3 regions of the Clostridium sp. B9 genome follow, and region 2 is predicted to be linked to each of the others. Evidence: riboswitches for the same ligand, from Rfam matches in the RefSeq annotation. Region 2 holds a riboswitch; each other region holds the start of a gene.
The links. A riboswitch is a leader RNA that binds a small molecule or an ion and turns the genes downstream of it on or off. The one in region 2 is predicted to bind S-adenosylmethionine.

Region 1 (6,156 bases), 500 kb from region 2:
TAAGAGGTGGAAAAGCTACAAAACTAAAGTATAAAGTTATTGAATGATAAAAATATTCCTTATATAATAAAAGTTAGTATTTATGTATAATTATAATTGACAAATAATAATTTTATTATATATTAGGGAGTGTAAATATGTGGTTTTGGAGAAAAGGTACAGATATGGGTATAGACCTTGGAACGGCTACTGTCCTAGTTCATATGAAGGACAAAGGTGTTGTATTAAAAGAGCCGTCAGTTGTAGCCATAGATAAAAATAAAAATAAAGTCTTAGCAGTTGGAGAAGCAGCTAGACAGATGATTGGAAGAACGCCAGGTAACATAGTAGCATTACGTCCAATGAGGAATGGAGTAATCTCTGACTATGAAATGACAGAGGCTATGTTAAAGTATTTTATTCAAAAAGGTATTGGAAATAAAAGAGTTTCAGCACCAAAAGTAATGGTTTGTATACCATGTCAGGCAACTGAGGTTGAAAAAAGAGCAGTAATAGATGCTGCTAGAAGCGCTGGAGCTAGAAATGTTTATTTAATAGAGGAACCATTAGCAGCTGCCATTGGAGCCGGTTTAGATATAGCTAAAGCAAGTGGTCATATGGTTGTTGATATTGGTGGAGGTACTGCAGATATAGCTATAATATCATTAGGTGGAATAGTTATAAGAGAGTCTGTTAAGGTAGCTGGAGATAGGTTCGATGAGGCTATAATAAAGTTTGTTAGAAGTAAATACAAGCTTATGATAGGTGAAAGAACTGCAGAGGAACTAAAAATAAAAGTTGCTACAGTTGTAAAAGGACATAGAAATGAATCTATAGAGGTTAAGGGAAGAAATTTAGTAACAGGTCTACCAGGAATAATTACAGTAGATAGTGAAGAACTTAGACTTGCATTAAAAGATGATGTTAACATAATAGGTGAAGCTGTTCATTCAGTTTTAGAAAAAACACCACCTGAGTTGGCTGCGGATATAATTGAAGAAGGTATTCTGATGACTGGTGGAGGTTCGCTTTTAAATGGATTGGATAAGTTTATAGAAGAGAGAACTGGAGTTACGGTTCGTATAGCAGATGATGCTGTAGATTGTGTTGCTGAAGGTACTGGAAAAGTACTAAAAACATTTGAAAAAATAAATTTAAGTATGGATGACTTAGAGGTTAAATTAATAGATGAATAAAAATAACCATATATCTCTTATATTTAAGAGATATATGGTTATTTTTTTTTCATAGCTAAGTAATAAGCATGAATTAGTGCATCAACTATAACGTTAGACATGTCCATTATAAAGTTAAGTCTAATTGGTCTGCTTGTGAAAGAATCTATATTTTCAGAAGAATCAACAATTGCTATTATTGAAGCATCTCCAACACTTCTTAGAGATTTGCCAACACCCTTTCCAGGATGAATTGGTTCATTTCGTGTATGGATTTCTCCTATTGATTTAGAATCTCCTAAACAGGCATCTATTGCGATTATATGATGATCAGGATATTTTTTTAATATTTCTGTTATTTTCTTATCAAGGTTTAAAGCATGTATTGGTGAATCTAATGTTCCAAGTACCTCAAGTGGAAAAAACTTTTTCTTCAAGAGTGTTCCAACTAAAGGACCTAAGCAATCACCTATACATTTATCTGTTCCTATACACACTATTAATGTTTTTTCATTAATATGATCTTTTAAAAAGTTTGATATTTCATAATAAGCCAAATAATTTTCATAATAGGTTTTAATTTTTTTCAATATCTCACCTCCTGATAAAGTATATGAGAGTAAATGAGTAAATATTAAAGAGGAGTATAAAAAAGATTTTAAAAGGCAATTATTAAGACAGGAGGTGGTCTTAAATGAATAAGAGGTTTTTCACTTTTGTAATCTTATTTTTAACAACAGTAACAGTTGGAATTATGTTTTGGAGTACAAGCGCAAGATTTAATTTAAGTAAAGAAATTAATGATGGAAAATTAAAAAATGAATTTGTAGAACAAGAATTAGACACAGATAGAATAATAAAAGAAATAGAGAAAAATATAATTAGTGAAAATGTTAGAGATATTGATAATGAAACTGAAAATAATGATTTAGAAAAAGATAGTAGTAACAGGAAAGATATAATTGATAAAGAGGAAAGTGGCGATGAGATAAATAATAAATCTAAGGTAAATAAAGATAGAGAATATATTATAAATGATGTGGAAGGAGATTACTCTAATAAAGGTAATTATTCCTTAGAAGAAGAGGAGGAGAGTTTAGAAGTATTTAAGGTAGATAAATTTTCTATACCTTCAAGAATAAAGAGAAGTGATAAATTAAAACTTTTATCAATAGCTAAAAATTTAAGTATTGTAGATTATGGAGTTTTGTTAGAACATGTAAAAAGAAGTGATGAATTAGGTGCTGCAGTAGATATATTTAAGATATTAAAGAATAAATTGGATGATGATGATTATAATCTCATTAAAGAAGTAATGAATCCATATATTAATATTGAGTTAATAGAGAACAATATTTAATATAAATAAAGCAAAATAATAACTAGTGCAAAATGGAGTAAATAATAGAAATTAAAAGTAAATTAAAAATAAGTTAACATAATAGCTTTAAATGGCCTTAAATTAAGTTTGAAATAAACAGCGTAACAATATATACTAAGTCTTGTCGATTGGCGGTGAGCCAAAACGACAGAAAAAAATAAATGCGCTGGTGTGGCTCAATTGGCAGAGCAGCTGACTTGTAATCAGCAGGTTATCGGTTCAAGTCCGATCATCAGCTCCATAAGTGGTGGAATTCCCGAGTGGCCAAAGGGGGCAGACTGTAAATCTGTTGTCGGACGACTTCGAAGGTTCGAATCCTTCTTCCACCACCAATAAGGTCGCATAGCTCAGCTGGGAGAGCACCTGCCTTACAAGCAGGGGGTCACAGGTTCGATCCCTGTTGCGACCACCATTAAATAAATTTAATAAATGTGCTGGTGTGGCTCAATTGGCAGAGCAGCTGACTTGTAATCAGCAGGTTATCGGTTCAAGTCCGATCATCAGCTCCACAAGTGGTGGAATTCCCGAGTGGCCAAAGGGGGCAGACTGTAAATCTGTTGTCGGACGACTTCGAAGGTTCGAATCCTTCTTCCACCACCATTTATAAAATAAAATATTAAACACTATGCTGGTGTGGCTCAATTGGCAGAGCAGCTGACTTGTAATCAGCAGGTTATCGGTTCAAGTCCGATCATCAGCTCCAAATGTGGTGGAATTCCCGAGTGGCCAAAGGGGGCAGACTGTAAATCTGTTGTCGGACGACTTCGAAGGTTCGAATCCTTCTTCCACCACCAGCAAGAGACACTTATCAAAGTGTCTCTTTATTTAAAATAATATCGAATTAAAATAGAATATTTAGTATTTATATACTCTTATCCAGAGAGGTGGAGGGAACAAGGCCCTATGAAACCCGGCAACCAGTGAGCAATCACCACGGTGCCAATTCCGGTAAAGAAAATTCTTTACAAGATGAGAGAAGATAAATTTAGTGTATAACTAGAATCTCTTCTTAAATCTATAAAAGGATTAAGAAGAGATTTTTTTGTTTAATAAAAAAATATTTTTTAACAGCGCGCATTAAATTATGGTTTTTATTAGACAGTTTAATTAGAGATATTGTTTTAAATAATTGGATAGAATAATTTATGAATTAGTAAGAATATTTAGGGTTTTTAAATAAAAGATATATGAAAGGGGTGAATAAGCTATTCTAAAGACGTTAGAATAGCGATATAAACATGAAAAGATTATTTACATCAGAATCAGTTACAGAAGGACATCCAGATAAAATATGTGATCAAATTTCAGATGCAGTTTTAGATGCTATATTTGATAAAGATCCAAATGCAAGAGTTGCTTGTGAGACAGCTGTTACTACAGGATTAGTAATGGTTATGGGAGAAATAACAACTAATTGTTATGTTGATATTCCTAAGATAGCAAGAGAAACAATTAGAGAAATTGGTTATGACAGAGCTAAATATGGATTTGACTGTGAAACTTGTTCAGTTATGACTACAATAGATGAGCAATCTTCAGATATAGCTATGGGGGTTGATGAGGCTCTAGAGTCAAGAGAAGGTGAGAAAATTGACATAGACGCTGTTGGAGCAGGAGACCAAGGTATGATGTTTGGTTTTGCTACAAATGAAACAGAAGAATTTATGCCAGCTCCAATCGCTATGGCTCATAGATTATCAAGAAGATTAACAGAAGTAAGAAAGAACGGAACTTTACCTTACTTAAGACCAGATGGAAAAACTCAAGTTACAGTTGAGTATGAAGATAATAAACCAGTTAGAATAGATGCTATAGTAATATCTACTCAACATGGACCAGAAGTTACTCAAGAGCAAATTCAAGAGGATTTAATGGAGCATGTTATAAAAGCTGTTATACCAGCTGAGTTATTAGATGAAGAAACTAAGTACTACATTAACCCAACAGGAAGATTCGTTATTGGAGGGACCTCAAGGGGATGCTGGATTAACAGGAAGAAAAATTATAGTTGATACTTACGGTGGATATGGAAGACACGGTGGTGGTGCTTTCTCAGGAAAAGACCCAACTAAGGTTGATAGATCAGCAGCTTACGCAGCTAGATGGGTAGCTAAGAACTTAGTTGCTGCAGGTGTTGCAGATAAGTTAGAAGTTCAAGTTGCATATGCAATAGGTGTTGCTAAGCCTGTATCAATAATCGTAGATACTTTTGGAACAGGAAAAATATCAGATGCTGAAATAGTTAATATAATAAACAAAGTATTTGATTTAAGACCAGGAGCTATAATAAGAGACTTAGATTTAAGAAGACCAATCTACAAGCAAACAGCTGCTTATGGACATTTCGGAAGAACAGATGTTGAACTTCCATGGGAAAACTTAAATAAAGTTGAAGAAATAAAGAAAAATCTTTAATATATAGAAGAACCAATTAAGAATTCCTTAGTTGGTTCTTTATATATTATTAATTGAAGTTTATGTGATTTAAAAATAAAGCGAAATAGAAAAATACCTACTAGAAATTAATCTAGTAGGTATTTTTTTCTATGCTTGGTGAACTAGTTTTCCGTTAACTATTACATATTTGATATCTATGTTTTCATCGAAAAGTATTAAGTCAGCGTCGTAGCCTTCTTTGATTAATCCTTTTCTGTCATTTACTTTACAGTGTCTAGCTCCGTTATAAGTAGCCATTTTAATAACTTCGTTTAGTGGATAGTCTGTATTGTTGAATATGTTCTTAACTGCAACATCTAAAGTTAAGATAGAACCTGCTAATGAACCAGTCAATAGTCTCGCAGCTCCATTTTTAACTTCAACATCTTGACCGCCTAGTGAGTACATTCCATCAGGCATACAACAAGCCATCATAGCATCAGTTATTAATAACATCTTATCTGTTCCTTTTTGTTTATAAGCTACTCTTAAACTTGGATATGCTATATGAATACCATCTGATATTGTTTCAGTAGTTATTTCACTATCAAAAACAGCACCTACAACACCAGGTTCTCTATGAGTAAATGGAGTCATAGCATTGAATAAGTGAGTAGCATGTGAGCATCCACACTTGATTCCTTCCATAGCTTCTTCATAATTTGCTTTAGTGTGTCCCATTGAAACTACTATTCCTTTTTCGCTTAAGAATTTAGTAAGTTCTTTAGCACCATCTATTTCTGGAGCAAGAGTTATTGAAACAACATCGTCTTCATGCTCTCCAACTAACTTATAAAAGTTCTCTTTTGTTGGAGGTATTAGGAAATCAGGGTTTTGTGCACCTATAGCACTTGGACTTATGAATGGACCTTCTAAGTGAGCACCTAAAACATTAGCACCGTCAGTTCCTTCAGTTTTTGCTTTGTGTATAGCTTTCATTGATTGGCATACATCTTCAGCAGCAACTGTCATTGTTGTTGGTAAGAATGAAGTAGTACCATGTTTAACTATAACTTTTGAAATTTCGTTTATAGCATCAAAAGTACCATCCATAGTATCGTGTCCACCAGCTCCGTGTATATGAACATCTATAAATCCAGGAGATAGGAATAAACCTTGTCCATCTAATACTTCACAATTAGTTTCTTCTACTGGATTTATAGCTTTTATCTTTCCGTTTTCAAT
Region 2 (6,156 bases):
TATAAATGATGGTGGAAATATATCAATACCAATAGCATTTTTCACAGGTAGAATAAAAGGGTTAATTGGGGATTACTTACCTATTATGGCTACCATAGTTGTTGTACTGGCTGCAGTATTAACAATAATAGTGAAAACTTTAAAACCAAAATTTATATTAGAAAATTCATTCCTAAATTCGTTATTAAATGTTAACTGGATTTGGAGTATAGCTAGAATATTAGGCGGATTATTCATAATCTTAGCTTTCACAGGATTTGGTCCTGAAATAATAAAATCAGATATTACTGGTGCATTCATATTGAACGATTTATTACCAACACTTATAGTTGTATTCTTCTTTGCAGGATTATTCTTACCATTACTTTTAAACTTTGGTTTATTAGAATTCTGTGGAGCATTACTTACTAAGGTTATGAGACCTTTATTCAAATTACCAGGTCGTTCATCAATCGACTGTATGACTTCTTGGTTAGGAGATGGAACTATTGGTGTTTTACTTACATCAAAGCAATATGAAGAAGGATTTTACACAGAAAGAGAAGCTTGTATAGTTAGTACAATGTTCTCAGTTGTTTCAATAACATTCAGTTTCGTTGTTTTATCACAGGTTGGATTAGAAAATATGTTTATTCCATTCTATTTAACTGTAACTCTTGCTGGTGTAGTTGCTGCTATAATCTTACCAAGAGTTTGGCCATTAGATAAAAAAACTGATGCTTACTACAACAATGTAGAACCTCAAAATGTTGAGGATGTTCCTGAAGGATTCACTCCTTTCACTTTCGGAGTAGCTAAAGCAGTAGAAAAAGCTCAAAACGAGAGTAGCTTAGGAAAATTCTTTACAGATGGTATTAAGAACGTACTTGAAATGTGGATAGGCGTTTTACCTGTAGTTATGGCAATGGGGACTTTAGCTCTTATGGTTGCAGAGTACACTCCAGTATTCCAATGGCTTGGAGTTCCATTCATTCCATTATTCCAATTACTTGGAATTCCAGAAGCTGCTGCAGCATCTCAAACTGTTATAGTAGGATTTGCTGATATGTTCTTACCATCAGTTATAGCTTCAAAAACAATAACTAGTGAAATGACTAAGTTCGTTGTAGCTGCTGTTTCAGTAACTCAGTTAATATACCTATCAGAGGTTGGAAGTGTTATCTTAGGATCAAAGATTCCTCTAAACTTAAAAGAGTTATTCATGATTTTCTTAATGAGAACACTAGTTACTTTACCAGTTATAGCACTTGTTGCTCACTTATTATTCTAAGAGATAAAAAAGGTTGTCCAAATGGACAACCTTTTATTTCTTTAAAAATCTTCTATTCTTATAACATTATGAACTGTACATATTTCTTCTAATTTCTCTAAGCTTTCTATTGCTTTACTTATACTTTCTTCCTTAGTTTCATGAGTTGTCAGAACTAGTGTTATAAAATTATTTTCAACTTCTCTTTGGGCAATAGACTTTACATTAACATTACTCTTTCCAAAAACATTTGTTACAGTTCCTAAAACCCCAATTTTATCTTCAACTGATATCATCATATAATATTTGCTCTTTATTTCATCAAAGCTTCTAGTTTCTCTAACCCATAAGTTATTTTTGGTTACTAATCCTTCTGCCTCTAAGCTTATATTGTTTCTTAATATAGATATGATATCACTGACAACTGCACTTCCTGTTGGTAAATCTCCAGCTCCCTTTCCATAGAACATTAAATCTCCCACTGCATTTCCTCTTACAAAGACGGCATTAAATGAGTCATGAACATTAGCTAATGGATGTCTTTTAGGTATCATTGTTGGATGAACTCTAAGTTCTAGTTCCCCTTCAACCTCCTTTATAATTCCTAAAAGCTTTATAACGTACCCAAATTGATTTGCACAATCTATATCACTCTTTGTTATATTGGAAATTCCTTCTCTATATACATTCTCAGTATTTATCTTAGTTCCAAAAGCTAATGAAGCTAAAATAGATAATTTATACTGAGCATCGTATCCCTCAACATCCGAAGTTGGATCAGCCTCTGCATATCCTTTCTCTTGAGCTTCTTTTAAAGCATCTTCAAAGCTAGCTCCTTCAAACTGCATCTTAGTTAAAATATAATTTGTTGTTCCATTTATAATTCCATAGAGACTTTCTATCTTATTTGCAGTCAGGCTCTCATTTATGCCTGCTATTATTGGAATTCCTCCAGCTACACTGGCCTCGTAATTCAATCCTACCCCTTCTTCATCTGCAATCTCATAAAGTTCATCACCTTGTATTGCTAATAGCATCTTATTTGCTGTTACTATATGCTTTTTGCTTCTCATTGCTTTAATTATATATTCCTTTGCTGGTTCTATTCCACCCATCAATTCAACAACTATCTTTATATCATCGTTGCTTAAAATTTCATTATAATCTGTTGTCAAAAGTTCTTTGGGAACATCAACTAATCTTGGCTTATCGATATTTCTAACTAATACCTTACTAATCTCAATATTATATCCTGACCTTTTAACAATCTCTTCTTTGTTAGCATTAAATATCTTCCAAACCCCACTACCAACATTACCTAGGCCAAGCAAAGCTATCTTTATATTCTTCATAAAATAAATCCCCCTTAGAATATTACTTATTGCTTTAATTATTTTTCACAAAATTAATCCAGTTTTTATATATTCTTTTTCCTGTTTCTTCCCAAGAAAATATAATTTCATTTTCTATATTATTCCCCAGGAAATAATTTCTAGGAAGTTCTATATTTGCCCCTTTATTCTTATCTCTTAGATACTCATTCTTTAAAACTTCCTTATCATATTCTAAGTGCCCCAAAACATAATAATCATTATAGCTTCCTTTTAATAAGCTATACTCTCCTATTTCACTTTCAGCTAAAACCCTAAGCCTTGAATCTTTTATAATATCTTCTTTGCATAAGGTTGAATGCCTTGAATGAGGACATTTAAAACCATTTTCTATACCCTTTAAAATTTCATTTTCTAATAAAACCTCATGAGAAAATACCCCAAATATTTTACTATTAACATTGATTTTTCTAACCCCATAAATATAATTCAAAGCCATTTGCGCACCCCAACAAATATAGAAGGTTGGTCGCTTATTATTCTTTAGAAACTCAATTATTTCTCTTAACTCATTTTTATATGAAATATCATTAAATTCTAAAGTTTCTAGTGGTGCTCCTGTTATTATAACTCCATCCAATTTATTCTTAAGCTCATTAAAAGTACTATAATTTTTATTCAAATATTCCTGTGATGTAAGCTTTGATTTATGAGATTTAATCCTTATAAAATCAACAAATATTTCTTCCTTAGAACTTAATAACATTTTTAATATATGCCCCTCGGTCTCTCCTTTTAATGGCATTAAGTTTAGTATTCCAATTCGTTTTTTATTATCATATGCCTCATTTTGTAGAAAGATTTCCTTAGAGTTTAAAGTTTTGATTCCTTCTAGCTCCAAAGTTTTTAAATATAAACTCATTTACTCATCACCTAATTTATTAAAAGCTTGCTCAAAATCATTTATAATATCATCTATTCCTTCTATTCCAACTGAAACTCTTATTAAATCCTCTGTAACCCCAGCCTTAACAAGATCTTCTGAAGATAATTGTCTATGAGTTGTACTAGCTGGATGAAGAAGGGTTGTTCTAACATCACCTAAATGAACAACTAATTGAGCTAACTTTAGATTATCTATAAATTTCTTTGCTGCCTCTATACCACCTTTTATTCCAAAAGATAATAGTCCAGATGCCCCTTTAACTAAATACTCTTTAGCAAATTCATAATCCTTATGAGATTCTAATAGTGGATAATCAACCCAAGTAACATTATCATTACGCTCTAAATATTTTGCTAATGCCAATGCATTTGAACTATGTCTCTCCATTCTCAGATGAAGAGTTTCTAATCCAATATTAGTTAAATATGCATTAAATGGACTAATTGTGCATCCTAAGTCTCTAAGTAGTGTAACTCTTAGTTTAGTTATATATGCAGCATTTCCAAAAGTTTCAACATATTTAACTCCATGATAACTCTCATCAGGTTCTACTAGACATGGAAATTTTCCATTTTCCCAATTAAAATTACCTCCATCAACTATTATTCCTCCTAATGCCAGAGAGTGACCATCTGAATATTTACTTGTTGAATGAACCACAACATTAGCTCCATGTTCAAAAGGATTGAATAGGTAAGGTGTTGCAACAGTATTATCTATCACTATTGGTATTTCTCTTTTCTTTGCAACTTTAGAGAATTTTTTCATATCTAAAACTCTTAAGGATGGATTTCCTAAGCTCTCTCCAAGTATAAGTTTTGTATTATCTTTAATACTTTCATTTAATTCACCTTCACTACAGTCTGGTGATATAAATGTTGTTTCAATCCCCCAATTTTTTAAAGTCACTCCTAAAAGATTGAATGTTCCTCCATAAACAGTTGATAGAACTACTATATGTTCACCAGCCTTACAAATATTCAAAACTGCTAGTAAAGTAGCTGATTGACCTGAAGATACACAAACTGCGCCAACTCCACCTTCTAGACTTACAAACTTTTCTTCTAAATTACTAACTGTAGGATTACTTATTCTAGTGTATATATGCCCTGCTTCCTTTAAGTCAAAAAGATTCGCAACTTGATCACAGTTTTCAAATTTATAAGATGTACTTTGAACTAAAGGTTGAGTTACTGGATCTCCTGAATCAGGATTAAACCCGCCCCTTATACATAATGTTTCTTTACTAAAATTGTTACCCATTATTAAATGCCCCCTTTTATTTAATACATCTTTTAAAATTATATCCCCAAATAAAAAAGCTATTTCCCTATCCAAAAGATAAAGAAATAGCTGTAAATGCATAATAAAAAACTACACAAATATACCTATAATCTCTTATCTCTCAGGATTATTCCTGCAGGATTTAGCACAATTCTGATTTATGATAATCAGCTGTTGCTAGGCTTCATCGGGCCAGTCCCTCCACCATTCTTAATAAAAGATGTATAAACACGATTTTTTAATTTTAAACCAATTATAATGTATTAAATCACTAAATTCAATATTATCCACTAATTAAATCATTAAAGTTTTTTTATCTAGGATTTTTAACACTCTTTGTCAAAATGCCAGTAGGTGTAATAAAAAATTCAATTATAAAATTATTATATAGTGGCTGATTTTCTCCGACTTTTACTCCAACATATGCTTTATAATTCATTTCACATTTGTTTTCAGTATCCATCTTAGCAACCTCTAACAGCTCAACATCCTTTAAACAATAGTAAACATCTTTCTCATAAAGCTTAACTACTTCCTCTTTAATATAAGGATTTAAAATAGTTACTATGAAAGTGTTTATAAATGGATCATTATCGTCTAGAATACTTTCTTGCTTATAAAGCTCTTCTTTAGTCTCATTACCTTCTAAACGAGTTTCATCAACTCTTATATTATAATTTCTGAATGTTCCATAATTCTCAATCTTATTAAACTCATCATAAGCTGATATAAATCTAACTATTATAGGACTATCTAATAAATTCTTATTGTCTTCTAAGAATTTTCTATCTCCATACTTTATAGCAGATAAAGCAAGTGGTAACTCTTTTCTAAAAATTCTTTCTCTTTTTGCAGCATCAGCTTTTCCACCATTTCCATCTACATAAACATATATCTTAAATATAAATCTTTTATCTACTCTCTTCCATTCTCCAAAAACTTCGTCTCTTTTCATTGAATTTATCTTATCATATGCATATGTCAACGCAACTGTGAGAAATAATTCTCCAGTTTCATCACAATGAGTCAATGTATATTTTCTTCCCTCTACAGGCTTTTCATCTGTAATCCCTGTTCTAAACTCAACACTTAACCTTCTAGGATTAAACATAACCTAACACCTCAAAAATAATACTATTAGCCATTAATTATATGAATATTTGATTATATTTATGATAAGCTAATGAAAAAAATTTTCCTTATTGGTAGAATTAACTTGAGAATAATACTACAAAGGAGAGTGCTTTATGGTAATGACAGAAAAAGAAAAAATGATAAACGGATTACCTTATAACCCTGGAGATACTGAATTAGTTAGAGATAGATTTAAGGCTAGGGTTTTATTT
Region 3 (6,156 bases), 310 kb from region 2:
GTTAATATATAAACATACTAAGCGGGTGTAGTTCAATGGTAGAACACCAGCCTTCCAAGCTGGATACCCGGGTTCGATTCCCGGTACCCGCTCCATTTTTTAACTATGACTGTAAATTTATTCAATAATAGTTAAGAAGTTAAATAAAAGTAAATATGCACCATTAGCTCAGTTGGTAGAGCACCTGACTCTTAATCAGGGAGTCCAGGGTTCGAATCCCTGATGGTGCACCAAGCATCGCTTAACTTAAGCGATGCTTTTTTTTATAAAAAGATATTACTTTAGATAAAGTTATATAGATCTTTTTATGAAATAACATCTAATTTTCAATAATATTTTATTTTAAGTGAGTAGTTATTTTCAGTTATATCTTAAGACATAACTTTGAAGGGGATATAATAGAATCGATACATTTGATATAACTTTAAGTAAACAATATAATATTAAAGAATAAAATTTTTGTGGATATTTGAAGGGAGATAAATATATGAGACCAATGAAGAAGGTAGCTGCAATACATGATATTTCATGTTATGGAAGAGCAGCTTTGGCAACTATAATTCCTATATTATCTTCAATGGGAAATCAAGTTTGTCCACTTCCTACTGCAGTATTATCAACGCATACAGATGGATTTGGAAAACCAGCTATTAGAGGATTAAGTGATTTTATATATGAAACAAAAAATCATTGGAAAAAACTAAATTTAGATTTTCAATGTATATATAGTGGATATTTAGCAGATCCAAAGCAAGTTAAATTTGTTGAGGATTTTATAAAAGATTTTAAAGAAAATGATACTTTAGTGGTTATAGATCCAGTTATGGCTGATAACGGAAAGTTATATGATGGAATGGATGAAAAAATGATTGATGAGATGCGAATCTTAATAAAAAGTGCAGATATAATAACTCCAAATATAACAGAGGCTACTTTACTTTTAGGAAGAGAATACAAAGAGGATTTAACTAAGGAAGAAGTAAAAGATTTCTTAATTTCTTTGAGTAAATTAGGTCCTAAAATAAGCATAATAACAAGTGTTCCTAGCATAAAAGGAAAAGAATATATTGATACTGTTCTTTATGATAAAGAGGAAAATATGTTTTACACATATTCTCATAAAAAAATAGATGCTTTTTATTGCGGAACTGGAGATGCTTTTGCTTCACTTTTAATTGGTGGAGTATTAAGAGGCGAATCTATAGAAGAATCTCTGGGAAAAGCTTGTGATTTTATAGCTGAAGCTATTGAATATAGTGAACAATTTGACTATCCACCAAATGAAGGAATAGCTTTAGAAAGCTTATTATATAAATTAGTAAACAAATAATCATTAAATGAATAAAATGTTAAAAAGTGCAAAATATCATTGACATTGAAAAAGTAGCATGATACTATTTAGAAAATAAAATTTAATAAATCTTATCAAGAGAGGTGGAGGGACTGGCCCTGTGAAACCCAGCAACCGGTAATTCTTTGCGGTTAAACTATACTGATTTTAAAAAGTTTAGATTCAGTAATATTTTGTTGTGCAAAGATTTATAGCGGTGCTAAATCCTGCGGTAGAAACTGAGAGATAAGAAAACGAATCTGTAAGAATAATAACTTCTATCTAAGGATAGGAGTTTTTTTATTTTGTAGGATAAATAAAGATAGGTTTATTAAATAGATTAGGAGGAGAGAAAATGAAAAAAGAAGGTAAATTTTCAGCATTATTACCATTAATAATTTTTGTAGCAATCTATTTAGGAACTTCAATTTTGATGAAGGATTTTTACTCAGTATCTGTTTTAGTTCCAGGAATAATAGCAGCTTTAGTTGGTATTTTCATGAATAGAAAGAATGGAATTGAGAAGAATATAGAGACTTTTTGTAAGGGGGCTGGAAACAGTAATATAATTTTAATGTGTCTAATATTTATATTAGCAGGCGCTTTTGCAGAAGTAGCAAAGAATATGGGAGCAGTTGAATCAACTGTTAATTTAGGATTATCAATATTACCTCAAAACATACTTATAGCAGGTATATTCCTAATAGCATCATTTATAGCTATATCCTTAGGAACATCAATGGGAACAATAGCTGCTATAGCACCAATAGCTATGGGGATAGCAGAAAAAACAAATATAGGATTACCTTTGATTGTTGGAGCAGTAGTCGGTGGAGCAATGTTTGGGGACAATCTATCAATGATTTCTGATACAACAATAGCAGCTACTAAAACTCAAGGGTGTGAAATGAGAGATAAATTTAAGGTCAATTTTAAAGTTGTTTTACCAGCAGCAATCTTAGTTGTAATAGCTTATGCTTTCCTAGGAAGTGGAGCAGATGTTTCTATGGCTGGAAACTATGAGTATAGTTTAATAAAGGTTGTACCTTACTTAGGAATATTAGTAGCAGCATTAATGGGGGTTAATGTAATAGCTATATTATCAGGTGGAATAGTTTTAGCTGGTGGAATAGGATTTTTAACAGGATCTATGAGTATTAAAATATTCTTTGATTCAATTTCAGCTGGGGTTGCTGGAATGAGTGAACTTATATTAATTTCAATAATAATTGGGGGAATTGTTGAAATTATAAAAGAGAATGGCGGAATAGATTATGTGTTAAATTTAGTTACTAAGAGGATTAATGGCAAAAGAGGGGCAGAATTTGGTGTTGGTTTATTAGTAAGTTTAGTTGATGCATGTACAGCTAATAACACTATAGCTATAGTAACAGTAGGACCTTTAGCTAAAGATATTTCAGATAAGTATAATTTAGATTCAAAAAGAGTTGCAGGAATATTAGATATGTTTTCATGTTCTGTTCAAGGAATAATACCTTATGGAGCACAATTAATGTCAGCAGCAGCTTTAACTGGATTAACTTCATTTGAAATAATGAAATTTTTATTCTATCCTTACTTAATGGGAATAAGTGCAATAATATTTATAGCATTTTTCCAAAAGAAAGAAGTTACAGTACCAAGTGCTGACTTAGATGTTGCAGTAACTCAATAATTTTATAGCAATAAGCACTTAAAGGGGATAATTATATATGGAAAAAACTGTGGATAAGATTTGGGGCAATCTTATCCACAGTTTTTTATTTTAGATTATGTTTTAAGTAAGTGTTGATTTAAAACATAGTCTTATTTTATATTTGTTTAGTTATAAGACAAATACTTTGAGAAGATATACCTTCACCTGAACCAGTGAAGCCAAGACCTTCTTCTGTTGTAGCTTTAACATTTATTTGATCTAAATCTATTTTTAATGCTTTAGCTATATTTTCTCTCATTTTAGGAATATGCGGAGCCATCTTAGGTCTTTGAGCTATTATTGTTGCATCTATATTTGAGATTTTATAATTATTTTTATATAAAAGTTCACCAACAAACTCTAGTAATTTTATGCTATCTGCACCTTTATATTTGGGATCAGTATCTGGGAAGTGCTTACCTATATCACCAAGGGCAGAAGCTCCTAAAAGTGAATCCATAATAGCATGTAATAAAACATCTGCATCAGAGTGACCTAAAAGCCCTTTTTCATAAGGGATTTTAACTCCTCCAAGGATTAAATCTCTTTTTTCAACAAGTTTATGTACATCGTACCCCATACCTATTCTCATCTTAATCACCTCTTTAAAATATGGCTTTGTTTTAAGTGAGTGTTGATTTCTAATTATATCTAGAAAGTAACAACGGTTTAAAACAGAGCGTTAAATAAAATACTTTATGATTAATTATATAGAATTATAAATCTCATATCAAAGTCTAATATATTATATTTTGATATGAGATTTATTAAGTTACATTAAAAAAGAAAATTTGTTTGTAACAAAAGCAGTATTATATTAAAGTAAAATTAGTTTATGGGCATAAATCAAATAATTGTAAAAGATATATTATACCTCTTAAAATTTTATATAGATATAATATGTGCTATGGTATAATAAAAGGGCAAAATTAAATAGAAAGGGTGTATTGAGAAGTGTGGGGAAAAATTAGAAATATTCTAGGAATTTTTCTGATTGTTGTTGGAGTAGGTCTTATAGGTGTAACCATTTGGATGAGATACGATACTTATAAGCAACAACAGGCTGTATTAGAAAGTTTTAAAAGCTTAACTTTTGATGTTCCTGAGGGTGAAGAACAAGAAGATGCTAAGTTGAATGAAGAGGGAACAGCGAAAGAAAAACTTAATGCTAATGCAGAAGAAGCAAGTACTAAAAAACCTTCAAAAGCCAAACTTGAAGAGGGTGATGGGATTGGTATATTAAGTATTCCTAAGATTGATTTAGAAATAGGAATAATAGAAGGTGTTAGATATGAAGACATAAAATATGTTGTTGGACACTTTCCAGGAGCGCCAATGCCAGGTGAAAAAGGTAATTTTGCAATAGCTGGTCATAGAATGTCTTACTTTGGAGAAGCTTTTAAAGAAATTGATAAGCTTGAAAAAGGGGACAAGGTTTATGTAACTTATAATGGTAAGAAATATACTTATGAAGTAACTGATATGTATCAAGTTACTCCAAGTGAAACAGAGGCTTTAAATCCAACTGATGATGCCACTATGACTATAGTTACATGTACTATTGATGCTAAGAATAGAGTAATAGTAAAAGGAAAATTAGTAGAATAAGACTGGGTTTTTGCCTTAGTCTTATTTTTTGTAAAATATATAAATAAAGGAGTTTGGAGAAGGTGAGTGAAGTAACTTTCAGACGAGATAAGTATATTTTTTCAAGTAGAAATATTAAAAAGAATTTAGATAAGGCTGCTTTGAAAAAAGAAATTTCTGTTTTCTTAAAGGAGCTAAGAAGTTTTAAAGTTGATATTAAAAATTTAACTTCTGAATTTTATAATATTGAAGAAAGAAATTTAATACTTAACATAGCATATTACTTGGTAGATGAGGAGGTTCTCTTAAGAAAGATTCTAAATAGAAGAGAACTAAGTACAAAAGTTATAGCCAAAAAAACTGGATTTAGTAATGAAAAGATAGTTAAATGGTCAGACTATATAATTGCATATATGATTTTACTATATAGTGCTGACTATACCAATTTGGCAACATACTTAAATATAACTTTTAAGGATTTAGAAGCTCTTGCAGTTATAAAGGGTTCTAATGGAGAAGAGGTTATTTATAAAGGTTTAGTCATTAAAGAGGGCAAAAAAAGTACTATAATAATGACTAAGGATGGTCAATTTGTAAGAATAAAAACAAGATGTGAAGATAAAGTTGGAGAAGAGCTTTCTGGTAAGGAAAAGAAGACTTTAAAGCATTATAGAAAAATAATAGTAAGTACAATATTAATATTAGCTGTACTTATTGGAGGATATACATATATCTATAAGCAACAAGAAACTACTATTTTAATACAAGGAACTTCTAAGGTGAAATTAGGATTAAATAGATTTGATAGAGTAGTTTATAGTTATTCTCCTACTGAAAAAGGAAGAATATTAGTAACGGAATTAGATTTAGATAACTATAAATTTGAAGAGGGTATGATTGCAGTCTTAAAAGGTTTTGAGAAAGAAGAAATGATGCCTCCAAATAGAGTTGTTAATGTTTATATAACAGGAGAAATGGTTGATACTGTTGATTTAAATAAGGTTATGGAATATGTAGATCAAGTTAATAATGACAAGATACCTACTAATAACTTTAAAATAAAAATAAATAATTCAGGATATGAAAAGAAAAATAATTAGGAAAGGATTATTTATAGTGAGTAAAATAGCTAAAAAGAACAATAGAAAAGAAAGAAGCTTTTCTAATAAACCAAAGCAAAGAGGAGATAAAAGATCTCAAAGTAAAAAGAATACTGAGCAAAAGCCAATAAGCAAAAGTAAGCCAAAGTTTGCAAAGAAGGCTTCAGAAAAGAATACAGTCATTATTTCAAATAAGAGTGAAGTAAGAGATGAAGTAAGATTAAATAAGTACATAAGTGAAACTGGAATCTGTTCTAGAAGAGAAGCTGATAAGCTTATAGAACAAGGAAGAGTAAAGGTTGATGGAGTTAAAGCATCAACAGGAACTAAAGTTTCAAAAGGGCAAGTTGTTTCAGTTGATGGAAAGCCATTAAAGGTTGACAATGAGTTAGTTTACATAGCTTTAAACAAACCCGTTGGAATAACTTGTACTACTGAAAGTA

Region 1: linked by a shared signal. The riboswitch ahead of metK (methionine adenosyltransferase) and the one ahead of ACQZHJ_RS17410 (O-acetylhomoserine aminocarboxypropyltransferase/cysteine synthase family protein) in region 2 are both predicted to bind S-adenosylmethionine.
Region 3: linked by a shared signal. The riboswitch ahead of ACQZHJ_RS15865 (Na+/H+ antiporter NhaC family protein) and the one ahead of ACQZHJ_RS17410 (O-acetylhomoserine aminocarboxypropyltransferase/cysteine synthase family protein) in region 2 are both predicted to bind S-adenosylmethionine.

What each region holds. Positions count from the first base shown of each region.
Region 1 covers NZ_JBNWKA010000003.1:3,342,097-3,348,252, reverse strand. The annotation lists gene spoIIID (sporulation transcriptional regulator SpoIIID) at 1-47, shown strand, start outside; gene mreB (rod shape-determining protein MreB) at 138-1,175, shown strand; gene yyaC (spore protease YyaC) at 1,214-1,744, opposite strand; gene ACQZHJ_RS14830 (hypothetical protein) at 1,849-2,514, shown strand; tRNA gene ACQZHJ_RS14825 (tRNA-Thr) at 2,701-2,776, shown strand; tRNA gene ACQZHJ_RS14820 (tRNA-Tyr) at 2,782-2,867, shown strand; tRNA gene ACQZHJ_RS14815 (tRNA-Val) at 2,872-2,947, shown strand; tRNA gene ACQZHJ_RS14810 (tRNA-Thr) at 2,969-3,044, shown strand; tRNA gene ACQZHJ_RS14805 (tRNA-Tyr) at 3,050-3,135, shown strand; tRNA gene ACQZHJ_RS14800 (tRNA-Thr) at 3,163-3,238, shown strand; tRNA gene ACQZHJ_RS14795 (tRNA-Tyr) at 3,244-3,329, shown strand; SAM riboswitch class I at 3,405-3,511, shown strand; partial or broken gene metK (methionine adenosyltransferase) at 3,774-4,950, shown strand; gene nagA (N-acetylglucosamine-6-phosphate deacetylase) at 5,080-6,156, opposite strand, start outside.
Region 2 covers NZ_JBNWKA010000003.1:3,846,847-3,853,002, forward strand. The annotation lists gene ACQZHJ_RS17395 (YjiH family protein) at 1-1,270, shown strand, start outside; gene ACQZHJ_RS17400 (homoserine dehydrogenase) at 1,312-2,601, opposite strand; gene ACQZHJ_RS17405 (homoserine O-acetyltransferase/O-succinyltransferase family protein) at 2,636-3,502, opposite strand; gene ACQZHJ_RS17410 (O-acetylhomoserine aminocarboxypropyltransferase/cysteine synthase family protein) at 3,503-4,789, opposite strand; SAM riboswitch class I at 4,922-5,030, opposite strand; gene ACQZHJ_RS17415 (staygreen family protein) at 5,124-5,921, opposite strand; gene ACQZHJ_RS17420 (sugar O-acetyltransferase) at 6,058-6,156, shown strand, end outside.
Region 3 covers NZ_JBNWKA010000003.1:3,533,867-3,540,022, reverse strand. The annotation lists tRNA gene ACQZHJ_RS15880 (tRNA-Gly) at 22-95, shown strand; tRNA gene ACQZHJ_RS15875 (tRNA-Lys) at 158-233, shown strand; gene ACQZHJ_RS15870 (pyridoxamine kinase) at 488-1,330, shown strand; SAM riboswitch class I at 1,420-1,583, shown strand; gene ACQZHJ_RS15865 (Na+/H+ antiporter NhaC family protein) at 1,686-3,005, shown strand; gene ispF (2-C-methyl-D-erythritol 2,4-cyclodiphosphate synthase) at 3,142-3,618, opposite strand; gene ACQZHJ_RS15855 (class D sortase) at 3,981-4,634, shown strand; gene ACQZHJ_RS15850 (anti-sigma factor domain-containing protein) at 4,697-5,713, shown strand; gene rluF (23S rRNA pseudouridine(2604) synthase RluF) at 5,730-6,156, shown strand, end outside.